3 regions of the Planococcus liqunii genome follow, and region 1 is predicted to be linked to each of the others. Evidence: riboswitches for the same ligand, from Rfam matches in the RefSeq annotation. Region 1 holds a riboswitch; each other region holds the start of a gene.
The links. A riboswitch is a leader RNA that binds a small molecule or an ion and turns the genes downstream of it on or off. The one in region 1 is predicted to bind S-adenosylmethionine.
Positions count from the first base shown of each region.

Region 2: another riboswitch for S-adenosylmethionine. It lies ahead of QWY22_RS06250 (methionine ABC transporter ATP-binding protein); the one in region 1 lies ahead of QWY22_RS19315 (transporter substrate-binding domain-containing protein).
Region 3: another riboswitch for S-adenosylmethionine. It lies ahead of metK (methionine adenosyltransferase); the one in region 1 lies ahead of QWY22_RS19315 (transporter substrate-binding domain-containing protein).

Region 1 covers NZ_CP129238.1:3,908,136-3,911,412, forward strand. Annotated here, with positions in the region: gene QWY22_RS19305 (amino acid ABC transporter ATP-binding protein) at 1-584, opposite strand, end outside; gene QWY22_RS19310 (amino acid ABC transporter permease) at 584-1,303, opposite strand; gene QWY22_RS19315 (transporter substrate-binding domain-containing protein) at 1,325-2,140, opposite strand; SAM riboswitch class I at 2,266-2,370, opposite strand; gene solA (N-methyl-L-tryptophan oxidase) at 2,663-3,277, shown strand, end outside.
Region 2 covers NZ_CP129238.1:1,248,667-1,251,943, reverse strand. Annotated here, with positions in the region: gene QWY22_RS06255 (methionine ABC transporter permease) at 1-275, opposite strand, end outside; gene QWY22_RS06250 (methionine ABC transporter ATP-binding protein) at 272-1,291, opposite strand; SAM riboswitch class I at 1,375-1,479, opposite strand; gene QWY22_RS06245 (thioredoxin family protein) at 1,637-1,942, opposite strand; gene QWY22_RS06240 (ribonuclease M5) at 1,948-2,286, opposite strand; gene gcvH (glycine cleavage system protein GcvH) at 2,418-2,798, opposite strand; gene QWY22_RS06230 (arsenate reductase family protein) at 2,877-3,230, opposite strand.
Region 3 covers NZ_CP129238.1:1,328,516-1,331,792, forward strand. Annotated here, with positions in the region: gene pckA (phosphoenolpyruvate carboxykinase (ATP)) at 1-1,504, opposite strand, end outside; SAM riboswitch class I at 1,741-1,852, shown strand; gene metK (methionine adenosyltransferase) at 2,050-3,258, shown strand.

The DNA of each region.
Region 1 (3,277 bases):
ACAATCAGCATCGTGTTTCCTTCGTCCGCCACTTTTCGGATCGTTGCCAGCACTTCATCCACCAGCTCTGGATCCAGCGAGGAAGTCGGTTCATCAAACAGCAATACTTCCGGGTCCAGCGCGAGTGCCCGCGCAATGCCGACCCGCTGCTGCTGCCCGCCTGACAATTGGGCGGGATAATGGTCCAGCCGGTTCGCCAGTCCGACCCGTTCCAGAATTTCGATGCTCTGTTTTTTGGCTTCTGCTTTATGTATTCGCTTGACGCTGGTCAACCCGATCATGACGTTTTGCAGCACCGTAAAATTCTTGAATAGGTTGTATTGCTGGAACACCATGCCTGTCGAATTCCGTAAGGAAACGATATCCGCTTTTTTGGCGGATTGGGCATCCACTCGTTTCCCGCCGATTTCCACAATTCCGCGGGTTGGCTCCTCCAGAAAATTAATGCAGCGCAGGAGCGTTGATTTGCCAGAGCCGCTTGGCCCCAAAATCGAGACCACTTCGCCTTTCTGGACGTTCAAGTCGATGCCTTTCAGGACATGCTGGCGCTCGAAATACTTATGGACATTTTCCAATTTAATCATCAGGCAATCCCTCTTTCATATCTGCGTGCCCGTTTCTCCACTTTTACAAGCAAACGCTCCACCGCTATGCAAAGAATCCAGTAGACGATTGAGACCGCGATGTACACTTCAAAAAATGCCAAGCCGCGCGAACCGAGAATTTTGGCTTCTCCCATGATGTCAATGACGCCAATGATAAACACAAGAGACGTATCCTTAATCGTGCTGATAAACATATTTCCAAGGTTCGGTATAGCTGTGGCTAAGGCCTGCGGGAAAATGACCTTGAGCATCATCTGGGCCGGCGTCATCCCGATCGATTTGGCCGCTTCAAACTGTCCTCGGTCAACCGATTCAATTGCGGAGCGGATCGTCTCAGACAAATATGCTCCCAGATTCACGGAAAACGCCAATAGCGCATAAACTTCGGGTGGAATGCTGTTGACATCCGCCGATTGGAGCCAGCCGTATTCGATCTGCACGTAGTAAATGATTTTCGGTATGCCGTAAAACACCAGGTAGATCTGAACCAATAAAGGCGTCCCTCTGATAAAAGATACGTAAATGGCCGAAATCACCCTCAACACCGGCACCCGGTAAATTTTAATAAGGGCGGTGGCTACGCCAATAAATAAGCTTAAAATCAATGAGCCGACTGCAATCCCTATGGTGACGGGCAGCCGTGAAATAATTGCAGGAAAACTCTCTATTAAAAAATTGATATCCAGTAAATTTTCCATTGCCTCTTCCCCTCCACAAACCTATTCAGGGATGTACTCTCCGCCAGTCCATTTTTTCGACAGTTCAGCTAAAGTGCCATCTTGCTTGAGCTCTTCCAAAACAGGATCAATCAGCGCTTTCAATTCTTCGCCCTGCTCCCCTTTTTTCAAGACGATGCCCATGTCGTCATTCACCAAAGGCTGGCCGACAATTTCCACGTCTAAATCATTCTTTTTCAAAACCGCATCGATCATGATTGGATCGTTTACGTAAGCATCAATCCGGCCGTTTTGCACATCCTGCAAAATTTCTGAAGGATTGCCGCTTTCGCTGTACTTCAAATCAATCGGCTTTGCTGCTTTTTTGTTGTACTCCTCGAGCAATAAGGTGTAAGAATCCCCGGCTAAGGCACCGATTTTCTTACCTTCCAAATCCTTAATGGTTTGAATGTCTTCTCTTCCACCCTTCACCGCAATAACGGTTTCAGCTGCAAAATAGGATTCATCGGTGAACAAATATTTGCCTTGGCGTTCCGGCGTTTTCGCAACTTGATCGGCGATGGCCTGGATTTTATTGGATTCCAGCGCCAGGAACATGCTGTCCCACGGCACGGCAGTAAATTCAAACGTGTAGCCGTCCAATTTCTCATCGACCGCTTTGACCACTTCCACATCGTATCCGGTCAATTCGTTGTTCTCATCTGCAAATGCAAAAGGCGGATAGTCGTTTTGCGTTCCAACGGTGATCACTTGCTCGCCTGCAGCACTGGCTGCTTCCTTCGACGAACATCCGCTGAGAACGCCGCCTGCGCCCAGCAATAAAACCAGAGAAAGGGATATGTACGGTTTTCTTTTCATGATAAAACTCCTTTGTTGGTAAAGAGAGTCGCAAAGTTCTTTCATGCCCGAAAGCTTTGCGCTGCTTGAATGCGGCCAATAAAAACAAAAAAACCCATTCCGATAGGAAATAGGTTTTAATCTACATCTTATCTCTCAGAGCAAACGCTCTGCAGGAATTAGCACCTCTCATATGAAATGATGGTTGCTGGACGTCATTGGGCCTGTCCCTCAGTCTCTCTTGATAAGTTATTTAATTTTTTAACATATTACAGATAGTATTTTACATTGCCTGTTCTGTCAAATACATTTTTTTCTATTTTGAATTTTTATCACTTATTTTTTACTAAAAAAGAAAGGTGAAGAGCGATAAAAAAACAGGATTTCTCTGCCGCCTTTTTAAATTTCGAGCAGCCAATTGACAATAGTCTGAATCTTAAATACTATCTAATAATACTTCGTAAGGCTTTTATTAATTCACTTTACGCTGTCCTGACTTTTTAAGAATGGCCCAAATTTAACGAAGAGCGGAGCGAATCAGCAATGACAAAAGAAACGGTTTATGACGTAGCCATCGTTGGCGCGGGAACAATGGGAATGGCTGCCGGTGCCTTTCTGGCGAAGCAAAACGCAAAGACCTTGCTGATCGATGCCTTCGATCCGCCGCACATCAAAGGGAGCCACCACGGCGATACCCGCTTGATCCGGCATGCTTACGGCGAAGGCAGGCAGTATGTGGCGCTTGTGAAGCGTGCCCAGCAATTATGGGAAGAGCTCGAACAGGAGACCGGCTGTAAAATTTTTAAAAACACCGGCGTTCTTGGCCTCGGCCCGAAAGACTCGCCTTTTCTTCAGGAAACCATCGCTGCCGCCCAGAAATACAACCTCCCGTTGGAAATCTTGGATGCCAAGGAAATCCAAAAGAGATGGCCCGGCTTTTCAGTGCCGGATCACTTTATCGGCTGCTTTGAAGAAGGATCGGGAATCATTTACAGCGAGTCCGCCATCCGGGCTTACAAGGACACCGCTCTTCAAAACGGTGCGGAACTTGTTCCTAATACACCCGTTCGGCACATTGACGTGAATGATGCAAATGGAGTAAAAATTTCGACCGGCCACTCGGCCTATTATGCAAAAAAAGTGATTATCACGGCCGGT
Region 2 (3,277 bases), 1.3 Mb from region 1:
CGGATGGTTCCAATCATAAACTTGGTAAATGGAATCAACAAAATGATTAAGATGATAAATGGAATTGAACGGAAAATGTTGACGAATGCGCCTGTCAGCCAATTGACAATGCTATTGGCCCATAATTGCTTAGGTGCCGTCAAAAATAAGATGATGCCCAGCACCAAGCCGATGACAAACGTAAAGAATGTCGACATCGCCGTCATGTACAGTGTTTCAAGTGTTGCTTCCCACATATTGTCCCAATCGACGTTTGGAAATAATGACTCGATCATGCCATCACCTCCGTCTGGATACTTTCGTCATTCAAGAAAGCAAGAGCTTGCACAATTTCAGGCTGCGTCCCTTTTATCTGAATGATCAATGTGCCATATGCTCCGCGCTGTGTATGGGAGATATTGCCGTGAACGATGTTAACATCAACCGGATACTTGCGGATCAATTTCGTCAAGATCGGCTGCTCGGTCTGGTCGCCGACAAAAACCAATTTGACCAATTTGCCTGTCGGATAAAGTTCACGCAGATGCTTGATGGTTTCATTTGAATCTTCCGTATCAGTCACTTGGGCGACGAAGCGCTTTGTAATTTCCTGCTGAGGCGCCTGGAAAACCGTCAGGACATCCCCAAGTTCCACAACGCGTCCGCCTTCCATTACCGCTACACGATGGCAAATTTTGCGGATGACATGCATTTCGTGCGTAATCAGCACAATGGTCAAGCCTAAGCGCTTGTTGATATCCACCAGCAGTTCCAAGATGGAATCCGTTGTTTGGGGATCAAGTGCTGAAGTGGCTTCATCGCAAAGCAGCACTTCCGGTTCGTTTGCCAACGCCCGTGCAATGCCGACCCGCTGTTTCTGCCCGCCTGAGAGCTGCGACGGATATGCATTTTCTCTTCCCGCAAGGCCAACAAGTTCAATCAGCTCCAGCACTCGGGCATCCCGTTTGCTTTTCGGGACGCCTGCAATTTCAAGCGGAAATTCAATATTCTCTTTTACCGTACGTGACCACAAAAGGTTGAAATGCTGGAAAATCATACTGACTTTCTGGCGCGCTTTTCTTAAGTCTTGCCCTTTGCTGGCCGATATGTTCTGGCCGCTAATCGTGACCGAACCCGAAGTCGGTTTTTCAAGCCCATTCAACAACCGGATCAATGTACTTTTACCGGCGCCGCTGTAGCCGATAATTCCAAAAATCTCACCGGATGAAATGGACAGGCTCACATCGTCAACCGCTTTTAAAGAGCCCTTGCCTGTGTCGAATACTTTCGACAGTTCTTTTAATTCAATCATCCTTTACAACTCCTACTCCAAAATAAAAACCCTTCTGCGCAGAGCTGAGCAGAAGGGTGACCGTGAAAAACACGAAAACCGCTCTCTCATCTCCCAAAGCTTCCGCTTTGTGTGATTTGGCACCATTTCATTTGCATGACGGTTGCCGGGCTTCATAGGGCACTTCCCTCCACCACTCTAAATAAGAGTTACGATATAAAATTATAATTCAGAAATTCAATTTACCATGCTCGACATTTTTCGTCAATAAATATGTTGAATTAAAAATAATTAACTGCCAGCTATAGGCAAGTTAGCTCAAACTTCAGCGAAGCAGTCTGCACCGGAACCTTTATTTTGTTTCGTTTATACAGATTTCAATTTGCTGTAAATATGAGGCACTGATTGAAAAGCGTAGATCTTTTCTTTCAGTTGGCCATTTTCTGTAATAAGCAAACAAGGTACGCTTTCCACTTGATACAGTTCGGCAATTTCCTGCACGTAGTTCAAGTTCGCTTTTCCCATTGGCAAGTCGGGCAGAAGTTCTTTCACCACATCCATCATTTTTGAAGCCACCTGGCATGTTCCGCACATCGGCGTGTATAAATAATAGGCAGCTGCAGCGTTTTTGTTTTTTTCTTTCAGCCAATCTTTATGTGTCCATTCTTTCATCTTGTTCATCCCTCGGTTAATAGCTTATTGACTTGAACATTTGCCGAAATCAGTACATCCAGCAAGATCCGGATCGGCGTTGTTGCCACTTCCTTGTAACTGCGGTTTATATAGAAGTGCCGGGCTTCAGGAAATTCGCGCTTTACGAGCTTCCTTAACTGTTCACCTGATTTGTCTGCATCCAACAATACGATGATATCCAGATCTTCATAAGGGAGCAGCAATTCTTCAAGCCTTGATGCACTTACTGTACCATTTGTGCAGAGAATCGTCACGGGTTCTGCAATAAGCGGTGCGATCCGGGTCTTGTCGCTAAGTCCTTCGACTACAATTACTTTGTCCATAAGTCTACACCTCGCTGATATAAGATGAAAGATCAGAATCAATTGCTGCTTGAAAAGAATCTATAGGAACCTGCTCTCTATAAGCCTTTCGGCTATCAAAAAAAGCGCCAAGTAATAGGCGCTTTAAAGTATTACTCGTTCGTCATTTCTTTGTATTGGTCAGCAGTCATCAACTCGCTGATTTCTTCTTCGTTTGGAGATTCGATTACCACCATCCACGCATTTTCATACGGAGATTCGTTAACAAATTCCGGGCTGTCTTCTAATTCACTATTCACTTCAACTACACGTCCGCTAATCGGCGCATATAGCTCCGAAACGGTTTTAACTGACTCAACGCTGCCGAAAGGCTCGTCTTTTTTCAGTTCGTCCCCAACTTGCGGCAATTCTACGAAAACGATGTCGCCAAGTTCAGCTTGTGCAAAATGCGTAATTCCAATGCGGGCTGTGCCGCCTTCAACTTTAACCCATTCATGCTCTTTAGAATAACGAAGTTCTTGTGGTGTGCTCATCGAAAACCCTCCAAATTATGTAGTGTACTCAATTTCAGTTTGACATAAAGCCCTTGGAAACACAAGATTTCACTGCTTTCATTTCCAGGTATTTTCAAACTCTTCTTCTTTGAATCCCAATGTTGCTTGTTCGCCGTTCCAAGCGAGCGGCCGTTTGATCAACATGCCATCTGATGCCAGCAATGCCAACTGCTCTTCTTCCGGCATGTCCTTCAGTTTATCCTTTAATCCAAGCGCCCGGTACTTCAAGCCGCTTGTATTGAAAAATTTCTTCAATACCACTCCGCTTTTGGTGTAGATTTCACGGATTTGGTCCTGGGACGGCGGCGCCTCGGCAATGTTAATTTCATTATAGGCGATGCCGTTTTGATCCAGCCATTTTTTTGCTTTGCGGCAGGTGGTGCATTTGGGGTAAGCATAATACGTAATCATGGTAAAACCTCCTTTTAACCAAGCTTACCAAAGTTGCCCTTTTTGGT
Region 3 (3,277 bases), 1.4 Mb from region 1:
GTTCTTTCGCTTTTTGATCGTAAGATTCTTTATCAGCCCAAGCGTCGCGAGGGTTCAGGATGTTAGCAGGTACGCCTTCAATTTGTTTTGGAATTTGCAGGCCGAAGATTGCTTCCTGTTCCGTTTCCACGTCATGAAGTTCGCCTTTGATTGCCGCACGGACCATTGTACGCGTGTATGACAATTTCATGCGGTTGCCAATGCCGTATTCGCCGCCTGTCCAGCCTGTGTTTACCAGGAAGACGTCTACGCCGTGCTCATCAATTTTTTGGCCGAGCATTTCTGCATATACTGTAGCATGAAGCGGCAAGAATGGTGAACCGAAGCAAGTCGAGAATGTCGCTTCCGGAGAAGTGACGCCGCGCTCAGTTCCAGCAAGCTTCGATGTGTAGCCGCTCAAGAAATGGTACATCGCTTGTTCTTTTGTTAATTTGCTGATTGGAGGCAGTACGCCGAACGCATCAGCAGTCAAGAAAATAATTGTTTTCGGATGGCCAGCAACCGATGGATCGACAATATTGTCAATTGCCTGGATTGGATAAGCGGCGCGCGTGTTCTCTGTTAATGAACCATCGCTATAGTCCGGAATGCGAGTTTCTGGATCAACTACAACATTTTCCAGGACAGAACCGAAACGGATTGCGTCGTAAATTTGTGGTTCGTGCTCACGTGAAAGGTTGATTGTTTTCGCGTAGCAGCCGCCTTCAATATTGAATACGCCGTTGTCTGACCAGCCATGCTCGTCGTCGCCGATTAATTTGCGGTCCTGGTCTGCTGATAAAGTCGTTTTGCCTGTCCCCGATAAACCGAAGAACAACGCAACATCGCCATCTTTCCCAACGTTCGCTGAACAGTGCATAGGAAGAATGCCTTTCTCAGGCAGGATGTGGTTCATGATTGAGAAAATAGATTTTTTCATTTCGCCGGCATATTCGGTGCCGCCAATCAAAATGATTTTCTTTTCCATCGAAACGATGATGAATGTTTCTGAATCCGTACCGTCCACTGCAGGATCTGCATGGAAAGTCGGGGCATAAACGACGGTGAATTCCGCTTCATGCGCTGCCAATTCTTCAGCCGTCGGGCGGATGAACAATTGGTGGGCGAAAAGATTATGCCACGCGTATTCATTAACCGTCTGAATTGCCAAACGGGACTCTGGGTCTGCTCCTGCAAAGCCTTTGAAAACGTATAAGGCATCCTGTTTTTTCAGGTGCTCCATTACTTTGTTATATAAGTTTTCAAAAACATCAGAAGAAATCGGGCGATTTACGGAACCCCAATCGACTTTGTCTTTAGTAATAGCTTCTTCTACTATATACTTGTCTTTAGGTGAACGGCCTGTGTATTTGCCGGTTTCAGCTTTAACGGCACCTTCTCGAGTCAATACGGCTTCCCCACGTGATGTTGCAGCTTCCACTAATTGTGGAACTGAAAGTTGGATGTGCACATTTTGGCCATTTAAAAGATCCTTTAAATTATTTGCGAAGTTCACTGGATTCATTTATATGTACCTTCCTTTTCGGTTATTCCCATGGCAATGGGGAGGATGTATATTCGAACATTAGTATAACACATTCAAACCAATAGTCTATACTAATAACCAATTGTTATGAAAAAAATACTTTTAATGCGCCTGTAACAAAAATTATAGCGGTTTAATCGCAATATTGCCGTTGTTTGAACGAAAATCGTTGACATCACTTCCTACTTTCCGTATGATGAAAAATTGAACGGATACTCTTATTCCGAGCTGGTGGAGGGGACAGGCCCTATGAAACCCGGCAACCTGCTGCTGCATGCAGAGAAGGTGCCAAACCTGAAGCAAGGTCTCAACCTTGGACGATAAGAGTGAAAGGTGCTTATGATGATTTCTCCTTTCCACATGCAGATGCTGGATGGGATTTTTTTATGAAATTGCCCTTAATCCTCGTGTACAAAGGCCACAACGGCTTGAAGTTCAATCCTCACGGAACGGACTTGACATGGGAAACGAGTACCGTATCAATTTCGAGAGCAATCTCGCAGGATATAAGGAGGAAACACATTTTGAAAAACCGTCGATTATTCACATCAGAGTCAGTAACAGAAGGACATCCGGATAAAATCTGTGATCAGATTTCCGATTCTATTTTGGATGCCATTTTAGCAGAGGATCCAAATGCACGGGTTGCGTGCGAAACAACTGTAACAACAGGGCTAGTTCTTGTTGCCGGAGAAATTACAACATCTACGTATGTTGATATCCCGAAAGTTGTGCGTGAAACAGTTCGTGAAATTGGCTATACTCGCGCTAAGTACGGTTTCGACTCCGAAACAAGTGCAGTTTTGACAGCAATTGATGAGCAATCACCGGATATCGCCGCTGGAGTGAACGTAGCGCTTGAATCACGTGAAGGCCAAATGACTGATAAAGAACTAGACGATATCGGAGCAGGAGACCAAGGTCTGATGTTCGGATTCGCTTGCAACGAAACAGAAGAGTTAATGCCGCTTCCAATCTCGCTTGCCCATAAATTGGCGCGCCGATTGGCTGAAGTACGCAAAGAAGAAATCCTTCCATACTTGCGTCCGGACGGCAAAACACAAGTAACGATCGAATATGATGAAAACAATAAACCGCTTCGCGTGGACACAATCGTTATTTCCACTCAGCATCATCCGGAAGTAACGCTTGAGCAAATCCAGCGCAATATTAAAGAATACGTCATCAATGAAGTGGTTCCACAAAACTTGATCGACGAGGAAACAAAATACTTCATCAACCCGACTGGCCGTTTTGTAATCGGCGGACCACAAGGAGATGCGGGACTGACAGGACGCAAAATCATCGTTGACACTTACGGCGGATACGCTCGCCACGGCGGCGGCGCTTTCTCAGGCAAGGACGCGACGAAAGTTGACCGTTCTGCAGCTTATGCAGCCCGTTATGTAGCGAAGAACATTGTAGCAGCAGGACTTGCTGACCGTTGTGAAGTGCAATTGGCTTATGCAATCGGGGTAGCGCATCCGGTATCAATCGCATTTGATACATTCGGAACAGGCAAAGTGGATGAAGAGACATTGGACGATCTAGTCCGTGCAAACTTTGACTTGCGCCCGGCTGGAATCATCAAAATGCTTGACCTTCGCCGCCCGATCTACAAACAGACGGCAGCTTACGGACATTTCGGCCGTACAGATATCGATCTTCCATGGGAACGCACAGACAAAGTGGAAGTATTAAGAGAACAATCAGGTGTTTTTAAACAAGCGTAATAAATAACAAAAAGACGAC